3 regions of the Streptomyces sp. NPDC001663 genome follow, and region 2 is predicted to be linked to each of the others. Evidence: riboswitches for the same ligand, from Rfam matches in the RefSeq annotation. Region 2 holds a riboswitch; each other region holds the start of a gene.
The links. A riboswitch is a leader RNA that binds a small molecule or an ion and turns the genes downstream of it on or off. The one in region 2 is predicted to bind cobalamin.
Positions count from the first base shown of each region.

Region 1 (10,326 bases), on a different contig from region 2:
GACCCTGGATGCCGGGCACGGGCCAGGCTTCGACGCCCTGCCGCGGAGGATTTGTCTGCCGGCTCGGCAGCGTGGCGACGGGCAATGGAAGGCCGACTGGATAGCATCGTCCTGTTATGGGTTGAATCACCTGTCGTGTCCTGACCTCAGGAGGACCCCATCGCCGGGACGAAAACGGCAGCGGCCGGGCCCGCGCCGGGGAATCAGCCCCAAGAGGCCGACCAGCTGCAGACCATGCTGCGCCGCCCCGAATACCGCAAGGCGCTGGTGTTCTGCGGGCTGATCGGTGTTCCGGTGGCGCTGGTCGCCTTCTGGTTCCTTGTGGCGCTCCACCAACTGGAGCAGCTGATCTGGACGGACTGGCCCAAGGACCTGGGCTGGAAGCAGGCTCCCTGGTGGTGGGCGCTGCCCCTGATGGCGGTGGCCGGGTTGGTCGTAGGTCTGGTGGTCGCCCGGCTTCCCGGGCGGGGCGGGCACATCCCGGCGGGCGGTCTGCATTCCGGCGGGGTCACCAAGGAAGCACTGCCCGGTGTCCTCGTCGCCGCGCTGGTCGGCCTGCCGCTCGGGGTCGTACTGGGTCCCGAGGCGCCGCTGATCGCCCTGGGCGGCGGTCTGGCGCTGCTCTTTGCGAGCCTGGTCCGGGCACCCCAGACCGAGGCGAGCACGGCGTTGCTCGGAGCGGCCGGGGCCGCGGCGGCCATCTCGGCGCTGTTCGGGAACCCGGTGGTGGGAGCCGTACTCCTGATGGAGGTGGCCGGGATAGGCGGGCCGCAGCTGTTCGCGGTGATGCTGCCGGCCCTGCTGGCCAGCGGAGTCGGGGACCTGATCTTCACCGGGTTCGTGCACTGGACCGGCCTGGAGACCGGGAGCCTGGACATCGGGCTGCCGAAGCCACCGCCGCTCGACTGGGCGGACGTCCTGTGGGTCCTGGTGATCGCGCCGGCCCTCGCCTTCCTCATCCACTGGGTGTTCGTGGGCGGCAGGTTCGTGGCCGGCTTCGTGACGACCCGGACTGTACGGAAGACCATTCTGTGCGCGCTGGGGGCGGCGGGCTTCATCACCCTCTACGCGGTCGCCACCGGCCGTTCGCCGGCCGACGCCGCCATGTCGGGGGAGGACGCCCTGGCCGGCCTGGCGCAGGACCCGCACGCCTGGTCGGTGGGCGCGCTCGTCGCGGTGCTGGTGTTCAAGGGGCTCGCGTACACGGTCTGTCTGGGCAGCCTGCGCGGTGGCCCTGTCTTCCCCGCCCTGTTCCTGGGCGGGGCGACCGGCGTCCTGCTGGCGCCGCTGCCCGGTCTGGGGCTGGTGCCCGCGATGGCGGTCGGGATGGCGGCGTCGGTGACCGCGGCCCTGCGGGTGCCCGTGAGCAGTGTGGTCCTGGTCGTGCTCCTGCTGGGCAATGTGGACACGGTCGCGCTGGTGGTGCTGTCCGCCGTGGTGTCCTTCGTCGTGGTCCAACTGCTGCCGCAGGGGCCGCGGATCCCCGCGTTCAGCGAACCGCCGGCCGGTCGGGCGCGTCGTCCAGGGTCGTCGCCGTCATGATGAGCGAGAGGTGGGTGAAGACCTGCGGGAAATTGCCCAGTTGCTCCCTGCTGTGACCTATCTCTTCAGCGAACAGTCCGACGTGGTTCGCACGGGATCCGGCAGGGGCTCGCCGCCCTGATCGTCGGGTTCCTGCTCGCCGTCACCGCCACGTTCCTCTTCTCGGTGAGGGTTGTCGTGCCGGCCGGAATCGTGGGGATCGTGTCCCGGAGCAACTGCTGTTGCTGGGACGCGCGGCACACCGGACACCGCCGGGCTGACGGGGTGTCACGCGGGCGCGGTGTCCAGGAACTCGCGGATCGCGAAGGCCACCAACACGATCACCGCCGTCCAGATCACGACCATCATGGTCGGGTAGCTCCAGGTGAACAGGACGATCGCGGCCACCGCCAGGATCGCGGCCCCGATCCAAGCCTTGAAGCGGTGCACGAACCGCCCCACCGCGCCCAGGCGCAGCCCCGCCGAGACGGCCACGTCCCGCCCGGCGCCGATGCCCCTGGTGCAGAAGTGGCGGGTGAGCACGGCAACTCGTGACGGTCCGATGAAGAAGGCCCCAAGGGCTGTGACCAGGGCCAGCGCCCCCACGGCCCGCACGCTGGAGCGCAGGAACCTCACCAGCGAGTCGTAGACGGCTCCCGCGGCGTCCGAGTTCGTCCCCGGCGGCAGATGGTCCAGATACACCGTTCGGAAGACGGTGAGGCACACACCCAGTAGCACCATGGCGAGGAACACCCCGATCGCGGCCCCGATCAGCGCCCGCCGGCGATGGGACGCCAGGAACACGCCCGCGGCGGCGATCAGCACCGCGATGACGGGCAGCCAGTTGCCGATGATCTGCAGCACTCTCAGATACGACTTGATCTTGCCGACGTCCTTGCCCTCGACCACGACGAATTCCGTGTGGACGTCCGGGATCTTCGCTGCCAGCGCGAAGCCCGAACTGACCAGTCGGTCCTTCACCTGGGCCACGATGGGCCCGACATCGATGGCGACCTGATTGTCCTTCAGCGAGATCGCAGAGTCGGCCGACCCGGTCAGCGCCTTGTCCACGGCGGTGTGGGCCCGGCGGTTGGCATTGGTCCAGGCCGTCTCGAAGGCGCTGCTGGAGACCACCCGCAACACGGTGCTGTGCACCAGCTCCTTGAGACCGCTCTCGATGGGACCGCTCAGGTTGCCGATGAGGCTCGCGGCCTTGGGCGGAACCCCCTTCTCCGACGCCGCGTCACTCAGCTGTGCGACCAGTGCATCCACGTCGATCTGTTTCAGTACGACGTTGGTGACCCGGGTGGTCACTGCCTGCTGGATGTCGGGGTTGGACGCCAGCGGTGCCACGGTTGCGACGTAGCGGTCGGTGTCGCGGATGATGCTGTTCGCCCAGACCGCGACCACGGCGAGCAGCGCCAGCACCGACGCCAGGATGATCAGCAGGACCGAGCCCAGGGCCCGGAGCCGGTGCTTCGGCTCGTGCCTGGCACTCTCCAGTTCACTCACCCGGCGGCGCAACTCGTCCAGTTCGTGGGCCTTCTGTGGCGAGAGCTCCTGGTCCTCGGCAGGAGTCTCACGGGGGCGCTCCGGCTCTGGTGGGGGCGCGTCGGTACCTGTCATGTCTTCGAGGAGATCCCGGCGAGGGCCGCCTGGCGAGCCGATAGGGGCCGGCGGGGTGACGGCCGTACCGGGTGCGACGGCCGATGTCCGGTGACGCAACGGCATCAAGGGGCCCACGAGCACCAGAGGTGACGTTGTGAGCGAGACCGATCGACTATGAGGTGTCGGCTGCGGGCTCAGCTGGTGTCGTGTAGACGATGGGGCCCATGGCGGAGTCCCCGTCTGTGCGGGAAGCCTGCGCGCGCTTCGGCCACGCTGCCGTGACCACCGGTCTGCGTCATCTGATGCGCGACCAGGTGCTCATGGGCCTCGGCCTGATCCTCGTCCTGGCGGTCGGATCGGCTCCCAGGCGCCGGTAATCCGGCTCCGGACTCCTCCCTTCTCCAGGTGATGGAGGGGGCGGGCCCGGCGTCAGCGGGCGCCCGGGCCGCCGCTGCCGAACGACCCGCTGCTGCCCTAGCTCCAGCGCCGCCGCGGCTTGGACGGACCGGTCCGGGTCGGTGAGTTGCCGTGCCCGGGCAGTTCGTGCGGGGTCAGTCGGCGATCGCTGCGCGGCACCTCGTCGGGTTCACGGTTCTCCAGCACCTCGCGGACCGGGCCCTCGTCCGGCAGTCGCGGCTGCTCCTCCGGGCTCGGCGGGCCCGGCTCGCGGCGCCGGATGCGGGCGCCCAGCCAGAACGCGCCGATCAGCAGTGCCACGACCACCAGGCCCGCCACGGCCAGGCCGATCCCCAGTGCGCCGCGGCCTGCGGCGATGTCCATCCATGCGGTACTCATGGGCCCGCGGGTACCCGGGGCGTCCGCCATGAACCTGCCCACCCCGGCCCCACCGCCGTAACCATGGCGAACACCGGGTTTGGCGCGATCGGCAGCGGCTACCCGCAGAGTGTGACATCGACGACCCAGCAGGAGCTCTTCCAGTTCCTGGAGGACCGCTTCGCCTGCGCGCTGGCATGCACCGAGTGCGCACGCGCGTGTGCGCTGCGCGCCGGCCTCGTGGATCCGGACGGCACGGAGGAGCAGGAACTCGTACGACGCAAGGGCATCATGTGCGCGGAGGTGTGCGACGCGACGTGCCGGGTGCTGTCCGAGCAGAACCGCCTGGACGAGGCCGGTATGCGTATCCAGGTGGAGTGGTGCCGCACGGTGTGCCTGGAGTGCGCGCACGTCTTCGACCGGCAGCCGGGTGCCGAGGACGGCGCGAAGGCCTGCCGGGAGTGCGCCCAGGCGTGCACGGACTTCCTCGACACGCTGAACTGACGCCCACTGACGTTCCTGGAGACGGTGCATCGACGCCCACGGTGGGGCGCGGATCCGCCCGGCGCCGCAGTGAACCGGCGCTCACTCCGCGGTGCCGAGCGGCCGGCCGAGCCGTACGTTCCACCGCCCCGCCCTGCCGCTGAGCTCCACGGCGGCCAGCGGCGGGACGTCGGCGCGCCAGAACGACGACTCCGGCGCGCCGAGCGCCCGTACCACCGCGGCCCGTACGACCTCGGGCTCGACCACGGCCACGCTCGCACCCGCCGACTGCCCGGCCGTCTCCAGCCAGCCCGCCACCCGGTCGCACAGCGCCCGCACCGACTCACCGCCGTGCGGCGCCGAACCGGGATCCGACAGCCACCGGGCCAGTCCCTCGGGATCCCGCTCACCGACCTCCGCCAGCGTCGCCCCGCGCCAGCGCCCCGCGTCCAGCCCCGCCAACTCCGGTGCGTCCAGGGCGTCCAGCCCGAGCGCACCGGCCGTCTCACGGCAGCGCACGGTGGGGGAGGACCAGGCCCGCTCGACCGCGGGGACCGTACCGGCGGCGGCCTGCGCCTGCCGCAGTCCGGCCGCGTCCAGGGAGCAGCCGTCGTCGAAGCGGGCCTGTCTCAGCGCCGCGGTGATCGCGGGTGAGATCAAGATCACTCGGCTCGTCATGCGCCCACTCCCGCGCTCAACACCCTTGTCCAGCCCCTCGATTCGGCGGCGAAAGCGGTTCCCAGGGCGCTCGCCGCACTTCCGTGCGCTCTTGGCCGCGCCTCCGCTTCGCGGTACCGTCTCGTCGATATTGACGACGGCACAGCGGAAGCCGGTGGGAATCCGGCACGGTCGCGCCACTGTAATGCCCTGCACGCACCCTGGGTGCGCGCCGGGCGAGTCAGACCCGCCCGTCGTCCTGTGCACCACCGAGACGGGACGCGAGTTCCCCAGGAGGGCCTGCCATGGCGCAGTCTGTCGCTCAGCCGACCACCACCCCCACCGCCGTACCGGCGAAGCTGCCGATCGGTGCGATCGTCCCCTGGGCGGTCTTCTTCGGCATCCTGATGCTGGTCCTGCTCTACTTCGTCGGCGCCGAGCAGGGCGCCACCTCCGTGATGAGTGGAGAGAACGTCCACGAGTGGGTGCACGACGCCCGCCACCTGCTCGGTTTCCCCTGCCACTGACGGCCGGGGAGAACGCACAGCCCATGAACTCGGCAACCGTCCGCAACCTCCTGGTGCGTGGCATGCTCGCGGGACTCGCCGCGGGCCTGCTCGCCCTCGTCGTCGCCTACTTCCTCGGTGAACCGCGCGTCGACGCGGCCATCGCCTACGAGGAGGCGCACTCCCACGAGCACGGCGTCGAAGCCGTCAGCCGCACGATGCAGTCCACCGCGGGTCTGTCCACCGGTGTCCTCGTCTACGGCATCGCGTTCGGCGGCATCGCCGCGCTCGCGTACTGCTTCGCGCTGGGCCGGATCGGCCGCTTCGGGCCGCGCGCGAGCGCGCTGCTCCTGGCGGCCGCCGGCCTGATCGCCGTGTACGTCGTGCCGTTCCTGAAGTACCCGGCCAACCCGCCGTCCGTCGGCGACCCCGACACCATCGGCAAGCGCACCACGCTGTACTTCCTGATGATGGCGCTCAGCGTGCTGCTCGCCGTCGCCACCGTGATCCTGGGCAAACGCCTCGCGCCGCGCCTGGGCAACTGGAACGCCACGCTCGTCGCAGGAGCCTTCTTCCTTCTCGTCGTCGGGCTGGCGTACGCGTTCCTGCCCGCGATCAACGAGGTCCCGAAGGACTTCTCGGCCACCCTGCTGTGGCAGTTCCGCCTGGCGGCCCTGGCCGTCCAGGCGACTCTGTGGACCTCCTTCGGGCTGGTCTTCGGATTGCTGGCGGAGCGTCTGCTGGCCCCGAAAGGGGCCGAGTCGTCGGTAACCCGGGCCGAGGCCCGGGCAACTCCTGTCGCGCACTGAGCACTTCAGCCGCGCACTGAACAGTTCAACGAAAGGGGTCCCCGGACGACGGCCGGGGGCCCTTTTCCGTATGCCGCGCCAATCCCCGATGCACCGGGCCATTCCCAATTTCTGAAACACGTTCTACGGTGTGCGCCGTCAGGACCGGTCCCGGGAGCCTGGAGGCGCCGTGCACCTCGAATACACGCCCGAGCAGCAGCGGCTGCGCACCGAACTGCGCGCGTACTTCGCCGAGTTGGTGCCCGACAACTCCTATGCCCGGCACGGCGACCCGGCGGCCCAGAAGCGCTTCTACCGCGAGACCATCCGGCGCCTGGGCACGGACGGCTGGCTCGGCGTGGGCTGGCCCGAGGAGTACGGCGGGCGTGGGCTCACGGCGATGGAACAGTTCATCTTCTTCGACGAGGCCGCCCAGGCCGGCGTCCCGCTGCCGCTGATGGCGCTCAACACGGTCGGGCCGACGATCATGCAGTTCGGCACCGACGAGCAGAAGGCCTACTTCCTGCCGAAGGTCCTCTCCGGCGAGATCGACTTCGCGATCGGCTACAGCGAACCCGACGCGGGCACCGACCTCGCATCCCTCAAGACGCGCGCGGTGCGCGACGGCGACGAGTACGTCGTCAACGGCCAGAAGATCTGGACGACCAACGGCGACACCGCGGACTGGGTGTGGCTGGCGACCCGCACCGACCCGGACGCCCCGCCGCACAAGGGCATCACCATGCTGCTCGTCCCGACCACCGACCCCGGCTACTCCTGCACTCTCATCAACACCCTCGCCTCCCACGACACCACGGCCAGCTACTACGAGAACATCCGCGTCCCCGTCTCCCGCCGGGTCGGCGCCGAGAACCAGGGCTGGCGGCTGATCACCAACCAGCTCAACCACGAGCGCGTCACCCTCGCCGCCCACGGCACGATGGCCATCCGCGCCCTGCAGGACGTGCAGCGCTGGGCCACCGAGACCAAGCTCGCCGACGGCCGCCGCGTGCTCGACCTGCCCTGGGTGCGTCGCCGCCTCGCCCAGACCCACACCAAACTCGACGCGATGAAACTCCTCAACTGGCAGATGGTGAACGCCGCCCAGAACGGCACCCTCACCCCTCAGGACGCCTCCGCGGTCAAGGTCTACGGCTCCGAGGCCCGACGGGATGCCTACGCCTGGCTCATGGAGATCGTCGCCGCGGCGGGAGCCCTCAAGGAGGGCTCGACGGGCGCGGTCCTCCACGGCGAACTGGAACGCGGCTACCGCTCGGCGGTCATCTTCACCTTCGGCGGCGGCAACAACGAGATCCAGCGGGAGATCATCTCGTGGATCGGTCTGGGGATGCCGAGGGTACGGCGATAGCCTGCAGAGGTGACGGACATCCAGGCAGGAGACCCCGGGCTGTTCGGACCGTCCTCGGTGACCTGGCAGATGCACGGCGACCCCATGATGTGGGTCGCCGGCGTCCGCGCGCTCTACCTCCAGGCGCTGCACCCCCGGGCGGTGCGCGGCGTGATGCAGAACTCCGACTTCCGGCGTGACGCCTGGGGCCGGCTGATGCGCACCGCCAACTTCGTCGGCACCACGACGTACGGCACCAGCGAGGCCGCCGAGCGGGCCGGCGCCCGCGTCCGGAAGATCCACAGCATGCTGTCGGCGACCGATCCCGGCACGGGGGAGCAGTACGGCGTCGACGAACCGGAACTGCTGCTGTGGGTGCACTGCGCCGAGATCGACTCCTACCTCCAGGTCGCCCGCCGCTCCGGCTTCCGTCTCACCGACGCCGAGGCCGACCGCTACATCGGCGAACACCGCGTCAGCGCCCGCCTGGTGGGCCTCGACCCCGACGCCGTACCCGCCGACCAGCAGGAGATGGCCGCCTACTTCGACAAGGTCCGACCCGAACTCGCCGTCGGACCCGAGGCACGCGAAGTGGACGACTTCCTCCTCCGCCCCCCGACGCACTTCCTCCTCGTCCCGGCGCGCGAGGTGCTGTGGCGGCGCGTGGCACAGCTGGCGTACGCCGCCCTGCCGCCGTACGCCCACGAGCTGTACGGCAGACCGGCCCCGAAACCCGACACGGTCACCCTGCAACTGCGTGCCACGGGCAACCTACTTCGCTGCATTCCCGCACGTGTGCGCTGGCAACTCCCGCCCAAACACATCCTCCGCGCCATGTCACGGCTCGGCCCCGGCTCCCGCCCGGCACCGTACAAACTCGGACGATAGCTCGCCATACTGGACGAGCCAGGGGTGGGCGGGGCGAACAGTTACGGGGGCGATCGCAGAAGATGGGGGACAGCAGGCTGATCCAGGGCCGGTACCGGCTGCTCGATCTGATCGGGCGGGGCGGTATGGGCGAGGTGTGGCGGGCCCGCGACGAGTCCCTCGGCCGGCATGTCGCCGTGAAGTGCCTCAAGCCCCTCGGCCCGCACCACGACCAGTCCTTCACCCGCGTCCTGCGCGAGCGCTTCCGCCGCGAGGCCCGCGTGGCCGCAGCCCTGTCGCACCGCGGGGTGACCGTCGTCCACGACTTCGGCGAGTCCGACGGCATCCTCTACCTGGTGATGGAGCTGCTGGAGGGCCGCAACCTCTCCCAGCTCATGGAGGACAACAAGCACCACCCGCTGCCCGTCGGGGACGTTGTGGAGATCGCCGACCAGGTCGCCTCCGCCCTCGCCTACACCCACCAGCAGGGCATCGTGCACCGCGACCTGAAACCCGCCAACATCATGCGGCTGACCGACGGCACGGTGAAGATCTGCGACTTCGGCATCGCCCGTCTCGGCCACGACATCGGCTTCACCTCCCGGCTGACCGGCACCGGCATCGCGATGGGCACCCCGCACTACATGTCGCCCGAGCAGATCGGCGGCAGCGAGGTCGACCAGCGCAGCGACCTGTATTCGCTGGGGTGTGTCCTGTACGAGATCGCCACGGGCGCCCCGCCGTTCGACCTCGACGACGCCTGGGCGATCCTGGTCGGCCACCGCGACACGCCGCCCCGGCCGCCGCGCACCCAGCGCGCCGAACTGCCCGAGTACCTCGAGAAGATCATCCTGGACCTGCTGGCCAAGCGGCCCGAGCAACGTCCGCACGACGCCCGGGAGCTGGGGCGCAGAATCAGCCTGGGCCGTACGACGCCGACGTACGTGCCGACGGTGGTGACCCCGCAGCCGGTGCTCCGGCCGCCCGAGCAGCCCGCCTCCCGCGAGGCGCGCCTGCCGTCCTGGACCCGCGGCATGACCACCGGCCACAAGGCCACCGGCGCCGGCCTCAGCACCACACCCCCGGACGCCGGGGCCGGCCTGACCGGCGAGTGGATCCCGCGCCCCCCGAACGGGCGGACCGAGGAGCCCGCGCCCGAGCAGCCGTCCGCCCCCTCCGCGGAAACCCTCACCGCCCTGGCCGGACGCCACAACGCCGGGCTCAGCCTCGGCCGCCTGGGCCGCTGGGCGGAGGCCGGCGAGGTGCACCGCGCGGTCGCCGCGGAACGCGCCCACCTCCTCGGCCCCGACCACCCCGACACCCTCGCCAGCCGTTACGAGGTCGCCTTCACCCTCAGCCGTACCGGCCGCGCCACCGACGCGCTGCAGGAGTACAAGTTCGTGGCCGCGGCCAGAACCCGCGCCCTGGGTGCCGACCATCCCGACACGCTCGCCGCCCGACAGGAAATGGCGTACGTGCTGGGGCAGTTGGGCCGTCACTTCGACGCCCACCAGGTGTACACGTCCGTGCTCGCCGCCCGGGAGCGCGGCATGGGCCCCGATCACCCGGACACCCTGCGCTGCCGCCACAACCTCGCCTTCAACCTCAGCCGCCTCGGCCGCCTGGAGGACTCGTACCGGATGGCCTGCGACGTGGCCGCCGCCCGCACCCGCGTGCTCGGCGCGGACCACCCCGACACCCTGGTCACCCGCTACGAAGTCGCCTACGCGCTCGGCCAGTTGGGGCGCTGGCCCGAGGCCCTGCAGACCTACCA
Region 1 is NZ_JBIAUR010000009.1:113,769-124,094, reverse strand. Features, by position in the region: gene ACFY1L_RS28280 (chloride channel protein) at 235-1,542, shown strand; gene ACFY1L_RS28275 (hypothetical protein) at 1,810-3,147, opposite strand; gene ACFY1L_RS28270 (hypothetical protein) at 3,354-3,506, shown strand; gene ACFY1L_RS28265 (DUF6479 family protein) at 3,604-3,924, opposite strand; gene ACFY1L_RS28260 (ferredoxin) at 3,988-4,407, shown strand; gene ACFY1L_RS28255 (histidine phosphatase family protein) at 4,489-5,064, opposite strand; cobalamin riboswitch at 5,165-5,313, shown strand; gene ACFY1L_RS28250 (CbtB-domain containing protein) at 5,349-5,570, shown strand; gene ACFY1L_RS28245 (CbtA family protein) at 5,594-6,358, shown strand; gene ACFY1L_RS28240 (acyl-CoA dehydrogenase family protein) at 6,528-7,706, shown strand; gene ACFY1L_RS28235 (oxygenase MpaB family protein) at 7,776-8,573, shown strand; gene ACFY1L_RS28230 (tetratricopeptide repeat protein) at 8,636-10,326, shown strand, end outside.
Region 1: it holds a riboswitch for cobalamin, as region 2 does, so the genes downstream of both, ACFY1L_RS28250 (CbtB-domain containing protein) here and metE (5-methyltetrahydropteroyltriglutamate--homocysteine S-methyltransferase) in region 2, are expected to answer to the same signal.

Region 2 (10,326 bases):
CAAGGCGTCGGCCACGACCCAGGGTTCGGGCTGGGGCGTGCTCGCCTACGAGCCGCTCAGCGGCCGGCTCATCGTCGAGCAGGTCTACGACCACCAGGGCAACGTCGGCCAGGGTTCGACCCCGATCCTGGTCTTCGACGCCTGGGAGCACGCCTTCTACCTGCAGTACAAGAACCAGAAGGTCGACTTCATCGAGGCCATGTGGAAGGTCGTCAACTGGCGGGACGTGGCCCGGCGTTACGCCGCCGCGAAGGAGCGCGGCGACAGCCTGCTGCTCGCGCCGTGACGGCGTAACGTGCCGGGCCGGTGTCCCGTCAGGAACCGGCCCGCTCCGCACGGACCGTTCGGGCCGCGGCGACCAGGTTCTCCAACGACGCGCGGGTCTCAGGCCAACCACGGGTCTTCAGGCCGCAGTCGGGGTTGACCCACAGCCGTTCGGCGGGGATCGCCTCAAGTCCCTTGCGCAGCAGGGCGGCTGCCTCGGCCACGCTCGGCACCCGGGGCGAGTGGATGTCGTACACGCCGGGTCCCGCCTCGCGCGGGTAGCCGTGGGCGGCCAGTTCGCGGGCGACCTGCATGTGGGAGCGGGCCGCCTCCAGGCTGATGACGTCCGCGTCGAGGTCGTCGATCGCCTGGACGACGTCGCCGAACTCGGCGTAGCACATGTGCGTGTGGATCTGTGTGTCCGGACGCACTGCACTCGTGGTGAGCCGGAAGGCCTCCGTGGCCCACGCCAGGTAGGCCGGGCGGTCGGCGGCCCGCAGCGGCAGCGTCTCGCGCAGTGCGGGCTCGTCCACCTGGATGACCGAAGTGCCCGCCGTCTCGAGGTCGTTGACCTCGTCGCGCAGGGCGAGGGCGACCTGCCGGGCGGTCTCCGCGAGGGGCTGGTCGTCGCGGACGAAGGACCAGGCCAGCATCGTGACCGGACCGGTGAGCATGCCCTTGACCGGGCGCGCGGTGAGGGACTGGGCGTACGTCGTCCAGCGCACCGTCATCGGCTCGGGCCGGGAGATGTCGCCGGCGAGGATCGGCGGACGGACGTAACGGGTGCCGTAGGACTGCACCCAGCCGTGCTGCGTGGCCAGGTAGCCGGTGAGCTGCTCGGCGAAGTACTGCACCATGTCGTTGCGTTCGGGCTCGCCGTGCACGAGGACGTCCAGGCCGATCTTCTCCTGGAAGGCGATCACCTCGCCGATCTCCGCCCTGATGCGCTCCTCGTATCCGGCGGTGTCGATCCGTCCGGCCGTCAAGTCGGCGCGGGCTGTGCGCAGTTCGGCCGTCTGCGGGAACGAGCCGATGGTCGTGGTCGGCAGGACGGGCAGACGCAGGTGGGCGCGCTGGGCGACGGCCCGTTCGGCGTACGGCCGGGAGCGGCGCGCGTCGGCGTCCGTGACGGCGGCGCTGCGGGCCCGAACGGCGGGGGCGCGGGTGATCGGCGACCCGGCGCGGGAGGCCAGGTCGGCGCGGTTCGCGGCCAGTTGGGCGGCGATGGTGTCGGTGCCGTGGGCCAGGCCGCGGGCCAGCGTGACGATCTCGGCCGTCTTCTGCCGGGCGAAGGCGAGCCAGCGGGCGATCTGCGGTTCGATGTCGCGCTCGGCGCCGGCGTCGAGCGGCACGTGCAGCAGGGAGCAGGAGGCGGCCACGTCGACCCGGTCGGCGAGTCCAAGGAGCGTGGCCAGCGTGGACAGGGACCGGCCCAGGTCGTTGATCCACACGTTGCGGCCGTCCACGATGCCCGCGACCAGCCGCTTGCCGGACAGGCCGCCGATCGCGGCGAGATCGTCCAGGTTGGCCACGGCCGGTCCGGTGAAGTCCAGCGCGAGCCCGTCGACCGGCGCCTTGGCCAGGACGGGCAGGGCCTCACCCAGCCGGTCGAAGTAGGAGGCGATGAGCAGCTTCGGACGGTCGGTGCGGGCGCCCAGGTCGCGGTAGGCGCGGGCGGCGGCATTCAGTTCGGCCGGGGTGCGGTCCTGGACGAGGGCCGGCTCGTCCAGCTGCACCCACTCGGCGCCGGCGGCCCGCAGATCGGCGAGGACGTCGGCGTAGACGGGCAGCAGCCGGTCCAGCAGCGTCAGCGGTTCGAAGTCCGCGGCCACGCCCGGCGCGGGCTTGGCGAGCAGCAGATACGTGACCGGGCCGACCAGCACCGGCCTGGGCGTCAGCCCGAGGGCCAGCGCCTCCGTCAACTCGCCGACCTGCTTGGCCGAGTCGGCCGTGAACACCGTGTCCGGGCCCAACTCGGGCACCAGATAGTGGTAGTTGGTGTCGAACCACTTCGTCATCTCCAGCGGCGCCACGTCCTGCGTGCCGCGGGCCATGGCGAAGTAGCCGTCGAGCGCGTCGGCCTCGACCGCGGCACGGTGGCGTGCCGGGACGGCGCCGAGCATGACGGTGGTGTCCAGGACGTGGTCGTAGTACGAGAAGTCACCGGTCGGCACCTCGTGGACGCCTGCGTCGGCCAGCTCCCGCCAGTTCGCGCGGCGCAGTTCGGCGGCCGTGCGGTGGAGGGCGTCGGCGGTGACGCGGCCCTTCCAGTAGCCCTCGATCGCCTTCTTCAGTTCCCGGTTCGGGCCCTGGCGGGGGTAGCCGTACACGGTGGCCCGTGCTGCCGCGGCTGCGGACTTCGCTGTCACGAGACTCTCCTTCGCGAGCTCTGTTCGTCGAACGACCCCGGCGACGGGGTGAGGACGCGAAGGAACGGCCAACGGGCGACGACACGCGGCGCGTGCCTGCCCGTTGTGCTCGCCGACCGCCCTCGAGGTCACCGGAATCTCCGCGCACGAGTGGGTCGTACGCGGGCAGTGGCAGGTCTTCGGACTCACGGGCACGCCTCGTGTCGTACGAGGCACCTACTGGCCGTCGCTTCCCGGGCCCGGACGTCCGGATCCAGTGCGTATGACGGCGGTCGTTCCCGCTCACCGCTGCGGGGCAGTCCCGGATTCCCACCGGGTTCCCTCTTGCGACGCGCCTGCCTGGTGGGCAGGGCGAACCAGCTGCACAGCCAGCTTATACATACGTGTGGAAGCCGCGGCCGGACTTCCGACCCAACAGGCCCGCCTGGACCATGCGTTGGAGCAGCGGCGGCGGGGCGTACAGCGGTTCCCTGAACTCCTCGTACAGCGACTCGGCGATGGCGGCGACGGTGTCCAGGCCGATCAGGTCGGCCAGCCGCAGCGGCCCCATCGGGTGGGCGCAGCCCCGCTCCATGCCGGCGTCGATGTCGGCGGCGGTGGCGAAGCCGGACTCGGCCATGCGGATCGCGGACAGCAGGTACGGCACGAGCAGGGCGTTGACGACGAAGCCGGCGCGGTCACGGGAGCGGATCGCCGTCCTGCCGAGGATTGCCGTCACGAACTCCTCGGCCGTCGCGGCCACTTCGGGACGGGTGTGCAGCGAGGTGACGACCTCGACGAGGGGCATGACCGGTACGGGGTTGAAGAAGTGCAGCCCGAGGACGCGATCGGTGCGGGACGTGGCCATGGCCAGGCGCATCACGGGGATGGCGGAGGTGTTGGTGGCCAGGATCGCCTCCGGATCCTCGATGATCTTGTCGAGGGCGGAGAAGATCTCCGTCTTCGCGTCGGGGTTCTCGGTGACGGCCTCGACCACGAGTTGACGGTCGGCGAGGTCTTCGAGGCTGCCGGTGAAGGCGATTCGGGTGAGGGCCACCCGTGCTTCCGCCGGGTCGAGCTTGCCGTGCCGCACGGAGCGGTCAAGCGAGGCGGCCACGCGATCGTGTGCGGCCTGCGCGGCCAGGGCGTCCGCCTCGCACACGACGGTGTCCAGCCCGGCCCGGGCGCACACCTCGGCGATACCGGCACCCATCTGTCCGCCGCCGACCACGCCGACGCGCCGGATGTCCCGGCTCATGACCGAGCCTCCGGGTGCCGGACGAGGTGGCGGGTGTAGGCGTCCGCGGTGAAGAAGAGCGGCAACTCCGGTTGCAGGGCCGTCCGTTCGAAGATCGCCCGTATTTCGTCGAGCTTCGCCCAGGGATGCTCGGCGCCCAGGGCCGTCAGCTCGTCGTCGAGCAGCCGTAGCACCGTCTCGCGGTCCACGACACGGTGCCGCAGCCACTGCCAGATCTGCACGCGGGCCAGCTCCGCGGTTGCCGTGTCCTCCATCAGCCCGTCCAGTTCGACGGCTCCCCGCCCGTGCAGCCAGGCGTCGAGGTAGCGCAGCGCGACGGCGACAGCCGTGCGCACCCCTTCCGGTGTGGGCGGGCCGGCGATCCGGCCCACGGACAGCAGGTCGGCGGCGGACACCTCCACGTCGTCCCGGTTGCGCGCGATCTGGTGCGGGCGGTGGCCCAGGACGCCGTCGAAGACCTCGCGGCAGACCGGGACGAGGCCGGGGTGCGAGACCCAGGAGCCGTCGAATCCGGCCTCGGCCTCGCGCTCCTTGTCCAGCCGCACCTCGGCGAGAGCGGCGGGATCCCGTCCGGGCAGGTTTGCTGCCATGCCCCCGATGGCGTGGGCGCCGCGCCGATGGCAGGTGCGCACCAGCAGCTCGGTGTAGGCGCGCAGGAACGGGGCGGTCATCGTCACCTTCGACCGGTCCGGCAGCAGGAAGTCGCTGCGATGCCCGAAGGTCTTGACGAGGCTGAACAGGTAGTCCCAGCGGCCCGCGTTGAGCCCGGCGCTGTGCTCGCGCAGCTCATGGAGGATCTCCTCCATCTCGAAGGCGGCGGTGATCGTCTCGATGAGGACGGTGGCCCGCACGGTGCCGCGCGGGATGCCGAGCAGCTCCTGGGCGAGGACGAACACGTCGTTCCACAGCCGGGCTTCGTAGCGGTTCTCCAGCTTCGGCAGGTAGAAGTACGGCCCTGCCCCGGCGTCGATCTGCCGCTGGGCGCAGTGGAAGAAGTACAGCCCGAAGTCCACCAGCGCGGCGGGCACGGGCCCGCCGTCGAACTCCAGGTGCTCCTCCGTCAGATGCCAGCCGCGCGGACGGACCACGATCGTGGCCAGGCGGTCGGGTGCGCCGAGCCGGTACTCCCTGCCCTCCGGAGTGGTGAAGTCGATCCGGCGCTCGACGGCGTCGAGCAGGCAGAGTTGGCCGCCGATGATGTTCCCCCAGGTGGGGGAGGTGGCGTCCGCGAAGTCCGCCATCCACACCCGCGCACCGGAGTTGAGCGCGTTGACGGCGATACGGCGGTTCGGCGGGCCGGTGATCTCCACCCGGCGGTCCGCCAGGCCGGGCGGGGGCGGCGCCACGCACCACTCGGGGTCGGCGCGGACGGCGGAGGTGACCATGGGGAAGTCGAGCGGGGAGCCCGCCGCGAGGCGTATCGCCTGCCGGCGGCGCTCCTTCAGCAGTCCTGGACGACGCTCGCCGAAGGCGGCGGCCAGCCGGCCGACGAAGTCGAGGGCGGCGGGCGTGAGGATCTCGTCATGGCGTTCGCCCGGTGCCGCGAGGACCCGGGCGCGATGGGTCAGTGCGCTGGTGGACATCAGGTTCTCCTCGGGTGGGGGCGGCCTAGTGGAACTGCTCTTCCTCCGTGGAACCGGTCAGCGCGGTCGTCGAGGAGGCCGGGTTGACGGCGGTGGAGACCAGGTCGAAGTAGCCGGTGCCGACCTCGCGTTGGTGACGCACGGCGGTGAAGCCGTGCTGCTGCGCGGCGAACTCCCGCTCCTGGAGGTCGACATAGGCGGTCATGCCGTGCTCGGCATAGCCGCGGGCCAGGTCGAACATGCCGTGGTTGAGGGAGTGGAAGCCGGCCAGGGTGATGAACTGGAACTTGTAGCCCATTGCCCCCAACTCCCGCTGGAACTTGGCGATCCGGTCGTCGTCCAGCGCGGCCTTCCAGTTGAAGGAGGGCGAGCAGTTGTAGGCCAGCATCCGGTCGGGATACCGCGCGCGGATCGCCTCGGCGAACTCGCGGGCCTGGGCCAGGTCCGGGGTGCCGGTCTCCATCCACAGCAGATCGGCGTACGGCGCGTACGCCAGCCCGCGGGCGATCACCGGTGCCATCCCGTTCCGCACCCGGTAGAAGCCCTCCGCCGTGCGCTCCCCGGTGACGAACTCGGCGTCCCGCCCGTCGACGTCGCTGGTGAGCAGGTTGGCCGCCAGCGCATCCGTACGGGCGATGATCACGGTGGGTACGTCGGCGATGTCGGCGGCGAGGCGGGCCGCGTTGAGGGTGCGGATGTGCTGTGCGGTCGGCACGAGGACCTTGCCGCCGAGGTGGCCGCACTTCTTCTCGGAGGCCAGCTGGTCCTCGTAGTGGATGCCCGCGGCACCCGCGGCGATCATCGCCCTGGTCAGTTCGAAGGTGTTGAGGGGTCCGCCGAATCCGGCCTCCCCGTCGGCGACGATCGGCGCCAGCCAGTCCGTACGGTCGCCTCCGCCCTCGGCGGTGGCGATCTGGTCGGCGCGCAGCAGCGCGTTGTTGATGCGCCGCACGACCTGCGGCACGGAGTTGGCGGGGTACAGGCTCTGGTCGGGGTAGGTGTGCCCGGCCTGGTTGGCGTCGGCGGCGACCTGCCAGCCCGACAGGTAGACGGCCTGCAGCCCGGCCTTGACCTGCTGGACCGCCTGGCCGCCGGTGAGCGCGCCGAGCGCGTGGACGTAGTCCAGCTCGTGCAGCTGCCACCACAGCCGCTCGGCGCCGCGCCGGGCGAGGGTGTGCTCCTCGTGGACGCTGCCGGACAGCCGTACGACATCCTCCGCGCCGTAGGTGCGCTCGATGCCGCTCCAGCGCGGGTCGGTCGCCCACTTGCGGGCCAGCTCGTCCGCCGCCGTCGATGTGCCTGCGTGCGCCATGAATCGTCTCCTGAAAGGGGTGGAAGCCGAAGGTCGTTGGTGAAGAGTGCGAAGCGCTCTGTGCCTCGCTGGTATGGGTGGCCCGCCGTGCCTCACTGATGAGCGAAGAGTTAGCAATGGCGATGAGCTGCCGAGTTCTCCAGCGGGTCGCAGCACGACTCTGGCAGTGGCACTGAGTGCCATCAAGGGTAGACCGCTGCCAACTTCTGCGAATCTTCCGGCTCCGTTCTGCCAAGGTTGCGAAGCTTCGGACCGGCTAGGCTGCGGGCAGTCGGAAGGAGGTCCGGGTGAGCAAGATCTACGCGGGCGCGCGGCTGCGGCGGCTGCGCGAGGAGCGCCGGATGAGTCAGGCAGAACTGGCCCGGGTCCTCGGCCTCTCGCCCAGCTATCTGAACCAGATGGAGCACGACTCCCGCCCGCTCACCGTGCCGGTCCTGCTCCGGCTGACCGAGGCCTTCGGTGTCGACCCCGCCTTCTTCTCGGAGCGCGACACCACCCGGCTGGTCGCCGATCTGCGGGAGGCGCTGGCCGGCGAGCTCGCCGAGGCCCGGATCTCCCCGTCCGACCTCGCGGAAGTCTCCTCCCGCATGCCCGCGGTCGCGCAGGTTCTGCTCGACCTCGGCCGCCGCAACCAGCTCCTGGCCGAGCGGCTCGCCGGAGCCGCCGACGGCCGCGACAGCCAACAGACCGGCCCCCGCTCACCGCACGAGGAGATCCGCGACTTCTTCTACCGCCGCCAGAACTACCTGCACGACACCGACCTCGCGGCCGAGCACCTGGCCGAGGAGACCGGCATCCGGCCCGGGGAGGTCGTACGCGCCCTCACCACCCGCCTGACCGACCGTCACGGCGTACGCCTGGCCGTCGAGACCGCCGACCATCTGCACCACTACGACGCGACGTCCCGCACCCTCCACCTGTCCGGCCGCCTGCGCCCCGGCCAGCGTGCCTTCCGCATGGCGACCCAACTCGCCCTGCTCGAGTACGGCGACGAACTCGACCGGCAGGCCGCCGAGGACTTCCCGCCCGGCTCACCCACCCACGCCCTGGCCCGCATCGGCATCGCCAACTACTTCGCCGCCGCGCTGATCCTGCCGTACGGCCCCTTCCACGCGGCCGCCGAGGAGGTGCGCTACGACATCGAGCGGCTTACCGACCGCTACGGCCTGGGCTATGAGACCGTCTGCCACCGCCTGTCCACCCTCCAGCGCCCCCGCCTGCGCGGCGTGCCCTTCTCCTTCGTCCGCGTCGACCGGGCCGGCAACATGTCCAAGCGGCAGTCCGCGACCGGCTTCCACTTCTCCCGGGCCGGCGGCACCTGCCCGCTGTGGAACGTCTACGAGGCCTTCGCCGCGCCCGGCCGCATCCACGTCCAGATCGCCGAAATGCCGGACGGGCAGCGCTACTTGTGGACGGCCCGAGCCGTCACCCGCCACCGCGGCGGCTGGGGCGAACCCGGCAAGACGTTCGCCATCGGGCTGGGCTGCGAGATCCGCCATGCCCACCGGCTGGTCTACTCCGACGGCCTCGACCTCACCAAGGCCTCCGCCGCCACGCCCATCGGCATGGGCTGCCGCGTCTGCGAACGCCTCGACTGCCCTCAGCGCGCCGTGCCGCCTCTGGGCCGTCCCCTGCGGATCGACCAGAACAGCAGCACGTTCGTGCCTTATCCGGTGGCGGACCAGGCGACGTGACGGGGGCCGTGGGCCGTCTTTCCGCACCAGGACGGGCGTCACTCGTCCGAGTGGCTGGTGGTGTACCGGTTGCCTCCGGGTGGTGTTCATAAGAGCACAGCACCCAACCCACAGGAGTACGCATGCGTATCCGCACCGCACTTGCCGCCACCGCTCTCGGGGCCCTGGTCGTCCTCGGCGGCGCCACCACCGCCAACGCGGACAACCACGACAAGTTCAACGTCGGCGGCGGCACCGGCAGCCAGGGGAACGAGGGCTGGGCGGGACCCGCGATCAGTGACCCGGCCGGTCCCGCCTTCGGCGGCGAAGGGAGCGTGGACATCGGACAGGGGCAGGGAGAGGGGCAGGGCTTCGGCGGTGCCGAGGAATCGCCCCTGGGCCTGTAGGACGTAGAAGCCCCTTGCCAAGAGGGGTCCGCGCTGCCGTCACAAGCCGAGCGGGCCCCTCCAGCGCTGTGTCCGGTCAGTGTTCGCCGAACGCCCGCAGAATGCGCTCTGCTGCCAGCGTCGCCGTCAACTCACCGTCCCTGACCTGCTGTTCGAGACCGGGGGAGAGTGCTCGTACGGCGGGATCGGCGTGCAGGCGGCCGAGGAGTTCGTCGCGGACCATCGACCAGGTCCAGTCGACCTGCTGGTCACGGCGTTTGGCGGTGAGCCGTCCGGTGGAGTCCAGCAGCGTGCGGTGCTGCTCCAGGCGCTCCCACACCGTCTCCAGACCGGTCGACTCGCGGGCACTGCAACTCAGCACCGGTGGCGCCCAGACCGCGTCCTTGCCGTGCATCAGCCGCAGCGCGCCCGCCAGTTCACGCGCCGCCGCCTGTGCGTCGCGCTCGTGCGGGCCGTCCGCCTTGTTGACCGCGATCACGTCGGCCAGCTCCAGGACACCCTTCTTGATGCCCTGCAACTGGTCGCCGGTGCGGGCGAGGGTGAGCAGCAGGAAGGAGTCGACCATGTTCGCGACCGCGGTCTCCGACTGGCCCACGCCGACCGTCTCGACGAGCACCACGTCGTAGCCGGCCGCCTCCATCACCACGATCGACTCGCGGGTGGCCTTGGCGACCCCGCCCAGCGTGCCCGCGGTGGGGGAGGGGCGCACGAACGCCGCCGGGTCCACGGCCAGGCGTTCCATACGGGTCTTGTCGCCCAGGATCGAGCCGCCGGTACGGCTGGAGGACGGGTCGACGGCCAGCACGGCCACCCGGTGGCCGAGTCCCGTCAGCAGCGTGCCGAACGCGTCGATGAACGTCGACTTGCCCACGCCCGGCACCCCGCTGACCCCGATCCGCCGGGCGCGGCCGCTGTGCGGGAGCAGCTCGGTCAGCAACTCCTGTGCCAGCAGCCGGTGTTGGGGCCGGGTGGACTCGACGAGCGTGATGGCGCGCGCGATGATCGCACGCTTCCCGTCGAGCACACCCTTCACATAGGCGTCGACATCGATCACAGGTCGTGCCCGAGATCGTCCGACAGCCGCTCGACCAGGTCGTACGCCGCGTCCGGGATCACCGTCCCGGGCGGGAAGACGGCCGCCGCACCCATCTCCAGGAGCGTGGGCACGTCCTGGGGCGGAATCACCCCGCCAACCACGATCATGATGTCCTCGCGTCCCTCCTCGGCCAGCTGCTCCTTCAGCGCCGGTACGAGGGTGAGGTGCCCGGCGGCCAGCGAGGACACCCCGACGATGTGCACGTCCGCCTCGACGGCCTGGCGAGCCACCTCGGCCGGGGTCTGGAACAACGGGCCGACGTCCACGTCGAAGCCGAGGTCGGCGAAGGCGGTGGCGATCACCTTCTGGCCGCGGTCGTGACCGTCCTGGCCCATCTTGGCGACGAGGATGCGCGGGCGGCGCCCCTCGGCCTCCTCGAAGGCGT
Region 2 is NZ_JBIAUR010000027.1:67,119-77,444, forward strand. Features, by position in the region: gene ACFY1L_RS51590 (superoxide dismutase) at 1-286, shown strand, start outside; gene metE (5-methyltetrahydropteroyltriglutamate--homocysteine S-methyltransferase) at 315-2,633, opposite strand; cobalamin riboswitch at 2,786-3,009, opposite strand; gene ACFY1L_RS51600 (3-hydroxybutyryl-CoA dehydrogenase) at 3,007-3,870, opposite strand; gene aceB (malate synthase A) at 3,867-5,453, opposite strand; gene aceA (isocitrate lyase) at 5,479-6,765, opposite strand; gene ACFY1L_RS51615 (short-chain fatty acyl-CoA regulator family protein) at 7,053-8,459, shown strand; gene ACFY1L_RS51620 (hypothetical protein) at 8,582-8,845, shown strand; gene meaB (methylmalonyl Co-A mutase-associated GTPase MeaB) at 8,922-9,899, opposite strand; gene scpA (methylmalonyl-CoA mutase) at 9,896-10,326, opposite strand, start outside.

Region 3 (10,326 bases), on a different contig from region 2:
CTTGCCTGCGCCGTTGCGGCCGACCAGGCCGATGCGGTCGCCCTTGGCGACACGGAAGTTGGCGGACTCGATGAGGACGCGGGCACCGGCGCGCAGCTCGATACCGGAGGCGGAGATCACGGACAGACTCCAGGGCGGACAGAGGTTGACGGGTGGGCGGCTGAGGACGTTCCCGCCGTCTAATGCGCGAGGAGAATGGCCATGGGCCAAGTCTAACGGGGCTGTGCAACCACTTTTTCTGTGTTCGCGTGTTCGGGCCGCCCGCCGGAGGCCTCGTTGCGGCGAGGCCTGTGGTGCGGGGAGATCCGTCCCCGGTCGTCCACCGCGATGAGCTGGGCGGTCCAGGTTCCGGTCCGGCAGGGCTGGGCGACGAGCAGCACTCCGGCGTGACGTACGGCACGTGCGGGCGCGAAGGCGCAGCCCTGGTGCGCGGGCAGCACCCAGCGCAGGTCGCCGTCGGCGATCCGGTAGCCGGTGATGCGGGGCGGGGTGACGACGGCGAGCATGCCCCGGCCGAGGGGACGCAGGACGCCGGTGCCGCCCTGCGCGGGGAGCCAGTCGGCGGCCGCGGGGAGGGCGCGGTGCCAGCGGACGGAGACGCCGTCGGTGTCGGTGACCACTCCGTCGTCCCAGAGCGCGATGGCCTCCCCGCGCGCGGGGAGCACGGCGAGCGGACGGCGGCCCTCGCGGGCGTAGCTCCAGTCGTACGCCTCCACGCTCGCCCGGTGGGTCCGCAGTCCCGTCGCGGTGCCGTGCTCCCCGCGCGCGTGCACGGTGAGACGGTCCCCGTAGGGCGCGGGGCGGACTTGGTGGGCGGCGGCCAGGACGGGTGCCGCCAGGAGGAGGGCGAGGGCGGCGGGCAGGAGCCGGCGGAAGGCCGAGGGCCCGCTGTTCCTCGGGGTGGCGGGGTTCGGCTCCGTCACCTCGACCGGCAGAACGACCACCTTGCCCCCTTCAGCACCCTTTGCCGCGGATCCGGCGCAGAGCGTAGCCAGGCACGGGAGCCGCCGCCGGGCAAGCGGTCGTGACACGGCGGGCGAGCGGGGGCGCGTCCCCCGTTCGGCCCTTCGTCCCGCCTCCCGGTCAGCTGCCTCCGGTGTGCACCTGGAAGGCGGCGCGGCGGACCGCCTTGGCGAGGGCGGGGTCGGGGTGGGCGGCCGCGAGGGCGACCAGGACCTGGACGGTGCGGGGGTGGCCGACGGCGCGCACCTCGTCGAGGAGCATCGGGACCGTGGGCTGCACCGCGGACTCCAGGTGCCGTACGAGCATCGGGGCCTCGCCGTGGTCGGCGACGGCGGCCGCGGTGTCGACCCACAGCCAGGTGGCCTCCTGGCGGGTGAGGACCTCGTGGGCGTCCTCGGGGTCGATACCGTCGTGCTCGGCCAGCCACAGCAGGGCGTACGGCCGCAGGGTCGGCTCGTCGGCCACGGAGCGGACGTCGGGCTCGGCGGGGGCGCCGACCACACGCAGCGCCTCGAAGGCGAGGCCGCGCAGCAGGGCGTCGTCGCCGCGGGCGGCGTCGATGAGCTCGGTGACGGCGCTGCCGACGGGGCGGGCGGCGAGCCAGGCGCGGTACTCGGCGCGGGCGGCGTTGGGGCGCAGCTGGGCGCAGCCGCGCAGCATGTCCTCGGCGGCCTGCTCGATGTTCCCGGCGGGGCTCTGCGCGGCGACGCAGATCTGCTCCAGCTTGACCCAGACCGCCCAGTTGCCGAGCGGTGTGAGCGTGGCCTGTCCGCCGCCGTAGGTGAGGGCGCCGACGGAGGCGAGGGCGTACAGGGCCCAGTCGAGGAGCGGGGCGAGCGGGGCGTCCAGGGCCTCCGGCTGCTGGACGGGCTCGGGCTGCGGGCCGTAGGGGATCTCGCAGCGTTCCGTGCGCAGTTCGGTGACCCGTTGCTCGAGGAGGTCGAGGAGCTGCTCCACGGGGACGGGCCCGGCGGACAGTTGGAGGAAGGAGAGCACCTGGGGCATGGCCGAGACGACCTCGGCGACGGCGGCGGGCTCGTGCTCCGCGGGCTCGGCGTGGGCGAGCGACCAGGCGTCGAAGAGGGCGACCCAGCCGCGCAGTACGGCGCTGTCGTCGCGGTTCCAGGCGCGCAGCCGCCAGCCGGGGCGGGCGCTGTCGCCGTGTACCTCGACCAGGCCGGCGAGGCGGGCGGTGTCCCAGTCGGCGCGTACCTGAACCACGGTCAGGCCGAGGTCCCCGGAGGCCCGTTCGGCGGTCGCGTCGGCGAGGGTGGCCTTGCCGTCGGCGGTCGCGCCGTCGCTGCCCGGGCCGAGCGCGGCGTCGGCCCAGCGGGCGACGCGGGCCGCGGGGGCCAGTTGCAAGCGAGCCATTCTGGCCAGCTCCGCGGGTGCCGGTGTGCCCTCCGGTGGGCGGGGTGCGGCGCGGCGCGGGCGCCGCTGGTTCACAGCTGAGGGGGCGGCGGCCAGGGGTCGCGGGCGGACGAGTCGAAGCCTGGAGTCGCGCGGGATACGGGACGTCACGGGTGCAGTCTTCCGGTTGACGGTCCGAAAACCCAAACGGAATGTCACGGGGGGCGACGGGACTGGCCAACGGACGGGGTCCGGCGGGCGGCTCGGGGCCGAGAACAGGCCAGTGGTACGGCCTTAAACGGAATCGCGTCGGTTGTTCAGTTCCGCTGCGCCCCGAGCGTGCGGGACGGTCACCCGGGAGGGGTCACATGAGCGGGGTGAGGAAGCGGCGCAGGGCCTCCTCGTAGGCCTTCGGGTCGGCGTTCCACATCGCCGAGTGCGGGGCGTTCGGGACGGTGTGGAGGGCGATCAGGTTGGGGTGGGCGTTCACGAGCCGGCGGGAGTGCTCCCAGGGGGCCAGGGTGTCGTCCGGGCCGTGGAAGATCAGCGTCGGCACGGTCGGCAGCACGTTCTCGGCGGTGCGGTCGCCCTCCAGGCCCGTGCGTCCCTGCGCGGCCCGCACCGCGAGCGGCAGCAGGGCGGCGGGCGTGCGGCGGGCCGAGGCGAGGGCGCGCAGCGTCGTCGTCCAGTCGAGGACCGGGGAGTCCAGGACCAGGCCGGAGATGCGCTCGCGCATGCCGGAGTGCGCGGCGGCGCGCAGCGCCATGGTGGCGCCGGTGGACCAGCCGTGCAGGACGACGTGCTCGGCGCCGTAGCGCACGGCGTAGCGGATCGCGGCGTCCAGGTCGCGCCACTCGGTCTCGCCCAGGTGGTTCAGGCCGTCCGGGGGGCGGGGGGCGCCGAGGTCGCCGCGGTAGGCGAGGTCGAGCACCGGGAAGCGCTGGCGGTGCAGGAACTCCATGACGTTCATGGGGTGTTCCCGGGTGGCTCCCAGGCCGTGCACGGTGATCACCCAGGTGTCCCGCGCGCCGGGCACGAACCAGGCGGGCAGGGCGCCGAGTTCGCCGGGGACGTCGATGTCGGCGTGGTCGAGGCCGAGAGCGGCGCTCGGGTTGCCGATGTGCACGTTCGGGGTGAGCCACACCTTGTCGCCGGGTTCCAGGCTGCCGTGCGTGACGCGCTCCAGGCGGCGTACGACGCTGTCGGCGGAGTGCGTGGCCGTGTCGAGGACGGGGCCGACCACCGCGTGGCTGCCGTCGCCGGCGAGGCCGTAGGTGCCGGGGCGCAGGGCCGCGAGGTCTCGGGTGAGGGCGATCTGGCCGGCGGCCGTGGCGTGCACGGTGAGCCGGGGCTCGGTGGGCAGCGGCCTGCCCGGGGGCGCCTTGAGCGCGGCGTCGCTCGCCAGCCGGCCGGCGGCCACGGAGGCTGCGCCGGCGGCCAGGGCTACGGTGACGGCGGCGGCCGTTGCTTTGACTGTGCGCACCCGTCCAGTGTCCTGGCGGACCCGGTCACCGGCCAGCCGGAGGAAGGAGCGGGGTGATGCGGGGCGTCGACGAGGGTGTGTCGTAGTCACCGGGTCCGGGTACCCCGCGAGCTCACTTCCGCTGCCCGTAGGCGCGCAGCTTCTCCCCCGCCTCGTCCACCTGCGCCCGGGACAGCAACGTGGGCGACAACCCCGGCACCGAAGACGCCGTCAGCCACAGCCGGCACATCCACTCCAGCTGGGCGGTGCGGTCGTAGGCCTGGTCGAGGGTGGTGCCGTAGGCCATCGTTCCGTGGTTCTGGAGGAGGCAGGCGGTGCGGTCGGCGAGGGCCTGGAGCATGTTCTCGGCCAACTCATCGGTGCCGTATGCCGCATAGGGGGCAACTCGGACGGGGCCGCCGAGGGCGCCGGCCATGTAGTGGATCGCCGGGAGCTCGGGGACCAGCGTCGAGACGGCGGTCGCGTGCACGGCGTGGGTGTGGACGACGGCGCGGGCGTCGGTGGTGCGGTAGACGGCGAGGTGCATGGGGAGTTCGCTCGTCGGGACGAGCGTGCCGAGCACCTGACGGCCGTCGAGGTCGACGCCGGTGACGTCGTCCGGCGTGAGCCGGTCGTAGGGCAGGCCCGAGGGCGTGACCAGCACGGTGTCGCCGACGCGGACCGAGACATTGCCGGAGGTGCCGACGACGAGGCCGTCGGCGACCGTGCGGCGGGCGGTGGCGACGAGGGCCTGCCAGGCGCGTGCCTCCTCGGCGCCCACACCCCTCCCCCGCCCCTCGGGCACATCCCGTGCACCCTCCCGCGCATCCCGTTCGTCCCGCTGGTCGCGTCGCTGCTCAGCCATGCCGCGATCCTGCCAGGCGCACCGTCAACCCGCCGCGGGGCCGGGGCACTTTAGGGCGGAAGACCGGCCTCCGAAAGACCACATATAGGAACATATCCCTTTCTTCTCGTGCTTGGCCTGAGATCGCCCAGCATTCAACGATCTTCCAGTAATCTCCCGTTGATTTGTCGTGCACGTCGCCATTCCGGGGGGAAATATGGCCCGTGATCGCAAACCGTCCCGCCGCCGCAACCGCGTCCTCGCGGTCTCCGTGGCGGCGCTCGTCGCCGGGGGGACCGCGCTCGCCGAGCTGCCGGCCTCGGCCGCGAGCCTGCCGAAGGGACATGACGTCTCCTCGCACCAGAAGAACGTCAACTGGTCGAGCGCGAAGGCGAAGGGCGCCAAGTTCGTCTACGTCAAGGCGACCGAGTCCACCAACTACCGCAATCCGTACTTCGGCCAGCAGTACAACGGCGCCCGCAACGCCGGCATCATCCGCGGCGCGTACCACTTCGCGCTGCCGAACAAGTCCTCGGGCCGGACCCAGGCGGCCTACTTCGTGCGCAACGGCGGCGCGTGGAGTGCGGACGGCTGGACTCTGCCGCCCGCGCTCGACATCGAATACAACCCGTACGACGCCAAGCACAGGTGCTACGGCCTGAGCAAGGCCGGCATGGTCAACTGGATCAAGTCGTTCAGCAACGAGGTGAAGCGGCTCACCGGCCGCCGCCCGGTGATCTACACGACCACCCACTGGTGGAACACGTGCACCGGCAGCAGCCGCGCCTTCGCCTCCAACCACGCACTGTGGCTCGCCCGCCACAACTCGGCGGACGCGGGATCGCTGCCGGCCGGCTGGTCGTTCTGGAGCTTCTGGCAGTACGACAACAGCGGCAGCCTGCCGGGTGATCAAAATCTCTTCAACGGGTCCCAGGCCCAGCTGAAGAAGTTCGCCCGGGGCTACTAGCCAAGGGGCAACGAGGGACCCGGGGGGCCGCCGAACCGGGCGGAGCGGCGACCCCCCGTTCCAGACACTCCACAGCCGCCCTCAGTTCATCTTCCGTTCACTCAGGTTTCCTACGGTCAACCGACCGATGACTACGAACGATTGCCTGGGTAAATGGAAAACTTCTCGCTGATCCTCGCGATTGTGGTGATCACCGCACTCGCGTTTGATTTCACGAACGGTTTCCACGACACCGCCAACGCGATGGCCACCACCATCTCGACCGGTGCACTCAAGCCCAAGGTCGCGGTGGCCATGTCCGCCGCGCTGAACCTTGTGGGCGCCTTCCTCTCCGTGGAGGTCGCCAACACGATCTCCAAGGGTCTCGTCGACGAGAACGGCATACGTCCCGAGGTCATATTCGCGGCCCTGGTCGGCGCGATCCTCTGGAACCTGCTGACCTGGCTCGTCGGACTCCCGTCCAGCTCCTCGCACGCCCTGATGGGCGGTCTGATCGGTGCCACCATCGCCTCGGCCGGCATGGGCGCGGTCCACGGCGACGTGCTCGTCACCAAGGTGCTCATCCCGGCGCTCGCCGCCCCGATCGTGGCGGGCCTCGCCGCGATGCTGGCGACCCGGCTGTCGTACACCCTGGGCAAGAAGGCCGACGGCAAGGCCGCCGAGAAGGGCTACCGCGCCGGCCAGATCGCCTCGGCCGGCCTGGTCTCCCTCGCGCACGGCACGAACGACGCGCAGAAGACGATGGGCATCATCACCCTCGCCCTGGTCGCCGGCGGCGTCGTCGCCCCCGACTCCGACCCGCCCACCTGGGTCATCCTCTCCGCCGGTCTCGCCATCGCGCTCGGCACCTGGCTCGGCGGCTGGCGCATCATCCGCACCATGGGCAAGGGCCTGACCGACCTCCAGCCGCAGCAGGGCTTCGCCGCCCAGACCAGCGCGGCCACGGTCATCCTGGCCTCCTCCCACCTCGGCTTCTCCCTCTCCACCACCCACTCGGTCTCCGGTTCGGTGATGGGCGCGGGCCTCGGCCGCAAGGGCGGCGTGGTCCGCTGGTCCACGGCGACCCGGATGCTGGTCGCCTGGGTCCTGACGCTGCCGGCCGCCGCCCTGGTCGGTGCGCTCGCCGAGTCCGTGACCGACCTCGGCGACTGGGGCACCGGCGTGGTCGCCGTCTTCCTGATCGGCTCCAGCGCGGCCATCTGGAAGATCTCCCGCCGTGAGGTCGTCGACGCCTCGAACGTCAACGAGACCGAGGAGCCGGCCGGCGTGGTGACCACGGCGATCGCCGCCGTGACCCAGCCGCCCACGGGCGTGACCGAGGACCTGACGGCCACGATCCCCGCCCCGGCCGCTCCGGCCACCGCCCCCGACCCGGCCGCCCCGCCCGCGGCGACGGTCTGAGCCCGCCCACCCGGTACGAAGGAAGAGAAGCAGCATGAAGATCGACTGGGCAGCCCTGGGCTCCGTCTTCGGCGTCAGCCTCGCGGTCACCGTGGGCCTCGTCGCCCTGTTCACCCTGGGCGTCATGGGCCTGTCCCGCCGCGAACGGGCCGTGGCACAGGGCGACTCGGCGACCCTCGCGGTCACCGGCGCGTACGTGTGCTTCGCGGGGTGCGCGGCGGCGGTGGCGTACGGAATCAACCTGATCATGGCCAAGGGCTGAGCCTGCGGCCGTAGTTGCTCCACGTGTGGTGCCGGGACGGTGATCCGTCCCGGCACCACGCGTTTCCGTGACCACTGCGACCCTCGCATGTGGGCCTCAGCACACTCTCCCGTCGCAGGTCAACGGCAAGTTGACTGCCGTTCGGGGGCATGGTGGACTGCCGAGGCCAGCTACGGCGGCAAGAGAGGAAGCCGGTGCAAGTCCGGCGCGGTCCCGCCACTGTCACCGGGGTAGGAAGTCCCGGGAGCCAGGAACTCTCACCGCCGGTCTCGTCGAACCAGGGCGCGGACACCCTGAGTGAGGACATATCGCCATGCGCGGCTGCCTGTTGAGGTTCAACGCCCGAGCTCTGACCGACCCCACGGCCGGCTGAGCCGATGCGTGCCGATCGCGTCTTCGCGTACGGCGCCGCCGCCGGCCTTCTCGGTGACCACCTCCTCGGCGATCCGCGCCGCGGGCATCCGGTCGCCGCGTTCGGGCGGGCCGCGGGTGCCCTGGAGCGGGTGTTGTGGCGGGACCACCGGGGGTGGGGGGCGCTGCACACGGCCGTGTGCGTGGGGGGTGCCGTCTCTGCCGGCGCCCTGGCCGCTTCTCTCGTACGGCCTTCCCGTACCGCCTCCGTAGCGCTGACCGCCGCCGCCACCTGGGCCGTGGTCGGGGGGACTTCGCTCGCACGGGAGGCCCGGAGCATCGGGCGTGCCCTGGAGGCGGGGGACGTCGAGGCCGCCCGCGCCCGGCTGCCGCATCTGTGCGGGCGGGATCCGCAGGCGCTGGACGCCGACGGGATCGCCAGGGCGGTTGTGGAGTCCGTTGCCGAGAACACGTCGGACGCGGTGGTGGGGGCGCTGGTGTGGGGGGCCGTCGGTGGAGTGCCGGGGCTGCTCGGTTTCCGGGCCGTCAACACCCTCGACGCGATGGTCGGTCACAAGTCGGCCCGGTACCGGCGGTTCGGGTGGGCGTCCGCGCGGCTCGACGACGTTGCCGGCTGGCCCGGCGCCCGGTTGACCGCCGTACTGGCGACGGTCTCCGGTGACGATCCCCGCGGGGCGGCACGCGCCTGGCGTACGGACGCGGGGAAGCATCCGAGCCCCAACGCCGGGCCCGTGGAGGCCTCGTTCGCGGGAGCTCTGGGGGTACGGCTCGGCGGGACCCTGTCGTACGGGGGGCGGGTCGAGCACCGGCCCGTTCTCAACGCGCAGGGGCACACCGTCGCCGTACCGGACATCGAACGGGCCGTACGCCTCTCGAGGCGCGTCGGTCTGCTCGCGCTCGGCGTCGGTGTCGCCGCCCGTCTCGTGAAGGGACGCAGGTCATGACCGGCGGTGGTCTTCTCGTTGCCGGTACCACCTCCGATGCCGGCAAGAGTGTCGTCACCGCCGGGATCTGTCGTTGGCTGGTGCGGCAGGGGGTCAAGGTCGCGCCCTTCAAGGCGCAGAACATGTCCCTCAACTCATTCGTGACGCGCGAGGGTGCGGAGATCGGGCGGGCACAGGCCATGCAGGCGCAGGCCTGTCGGATCGAGCCCTCCGCGCTCATGAATCCGGTGCTGCTCAAGCCCGGTGGTGAGCAGAGCAGTCAGGTCGTGCTGATGGGGAAGCCCGTCGGTGAGCTGAGTGCCCGGGGGTATCACGGGGGGCGGCAGCAGAAACTGCTCGGGACCGTTCTCGACTGTCTCGCCGAATTGCGGGGCACGTATGACGCGGTGATCTGTGAGGGGGCCGGTTCTCCCGCCGAGATCAATCTGCGGCGGACGGACATCGTCAACATGGGGATCGCGCGGAATGCGCGGCTGCCCGTGCTCGTGGTCGGGGACATCGACCGTGGTGGTGTTTTCGCGTCCTTCTTCGGGACCGTCGCACTGCTCTCGCCCGAGGACCAGGAGCTTGTCGCCGGGTTCCTCGTCAACAAGTTCCGCGGGGACGTCAGCCTCCTGGACCCCGGGCTCGACATGCTGCACGGGCTCACCGGGCGGTACACCTACGGCGTTCTGCCCTTCCGGCACGGCCTCGGCATCGACGAGGAGGACGGGCTGCGGGTCTCCCTTCGCGGGACGGTGCGGGAGTCGAACGTCGCCCCGCCGGTCGGGGAGGACGTGCTGCGGGTCGCGGTCTGCGCGATTCCGCTGATGTCCAACTTCACCGACGTGGACGCCCTGGCCGCCGAACCGGGTGTGGTGGTGCGGTTCGTGGACCGGCCCGAGGAGCTGGCCGACGCCGACCTCGTCGTCGTTCCGGGGACCCGGGGGACCGTCCGCGCGCTGGAGTGGCTGCGGGAGCGCGGTCTTGCGGAGGCCCTCGTGCGCAGGGCCGCCGAGCAGCGGCCCGTGCTCGGCATCTGCGGCGGCTTCCAGGTGCTCGGCGAGCGCATCGAGGACGAGGTGGAGAGCCGCAAGGGGTCCGTCGACGGGCTCGGCGTCCTCCCCGTCCACGTGCGGTTCGCCCGCGAGAAGACCCTCACCCGGCCGGTGGGCGAGGCCCTCGGCGAGCTGGTCGAGGGGTACGAGATCCATCACGGGGTCGCCGACATCCACGGGGGCGAACCCTTCCTCGACGGGTGCCGCGTCGGACAGACCTGGGGCACCCACTGGCACGGTTCGCTGGAGTCGGACGGCTTCCGGCGGGCCTTTTTGCGCGAGGTGGCCGCCGCCGCGGGCCGCCGCTTCGTGCCGGCCCACGACACCTCGTTCGCCGCGCTGCGCGAGGAGCAGCTCGACCGGCTCGGCGACCTGATCGAACAGCACGCGGACACGGACGCGCTGTGGCGGCTCATCGAGTCCGGCGCGCCGCAAGGACTGCCTTTCATCCCACCGGGAGCACCCGCATGAGCACAGTGTTGTTGTTGTCGACCGCCGACACGGATCTGTTGGCGGCCCGGGCCGCTTCCGATGCCGACTACCGGATCGGCAACCCCACCCGGGTGGATGTCGAGCGGGAACTCCCCGGTCTCCTCGCCGGCGCCGGCATCGCCGTCGTACGGCTGCTGGGCGGAAAGCGGGCCTGGGAGGACGGGCTGGCCGCGCTGAAGGCCTCCGGCATCCCGACCGTGCTGCTCGGCGGGGAGGCAGTGCCCGACGCGGA
Region 3 is NZ_JBIAUR010000018.1:189,213-199,538, reverse strand. Features, by position in the region: gene ACFY1L_RS43895 (ABC-F family ATP-binding cassette domain-containing protein) at 1-120, opposite strand, end outside; gene ACFY1L_RS43890 (hypothetical protein) at 213-944, opposite strand; gene ACFY1L_RS43885 (hypothetical protein) at 1,084-2,334, opposite strand; gene ACFY1L_RS43880 (alpha/beta hydrolase family protein) at 2,678-3,796, opposite strand; gene ACFY1L_RS43875 (class II aldolase/adducin family protein) at 3,909-4,640, opposite strand; gene ACFY1L_RS43870 (lysozyme) at 4,837-5,586, shown strand; gene ACFY1L_RS43865 (anion permease) at 5,740-6,987, shown strand; gene ACFY1L_RS43860 (hypothetical protein) at 7,022-7,249, shown strand; cobalamin riboswitch at 7,385-7,527, shown strand; gene ACFY1L_RS43855 (cobalamin biosynthesis protein) at 7,627-8,565, shown strand; gene ACFY1L_RS43850 (cobyric acid synthase) at 8,562-10,073, shown strand; gene cobN (cobaltochelatase subunit CobN) at 10,070-10,326, shown strand, end outside.
Region 3: it holds a riboswitch for cobalamin, as region 2 does, so the genes downstream of both, ACFY1L_RS43855 (cobalamin biosynthesis protein) here and metE (5-methyltetrahydropteroyltriglutamate--homocysteine S-methyltransferase) in region 2, are expected to answer to the same signal.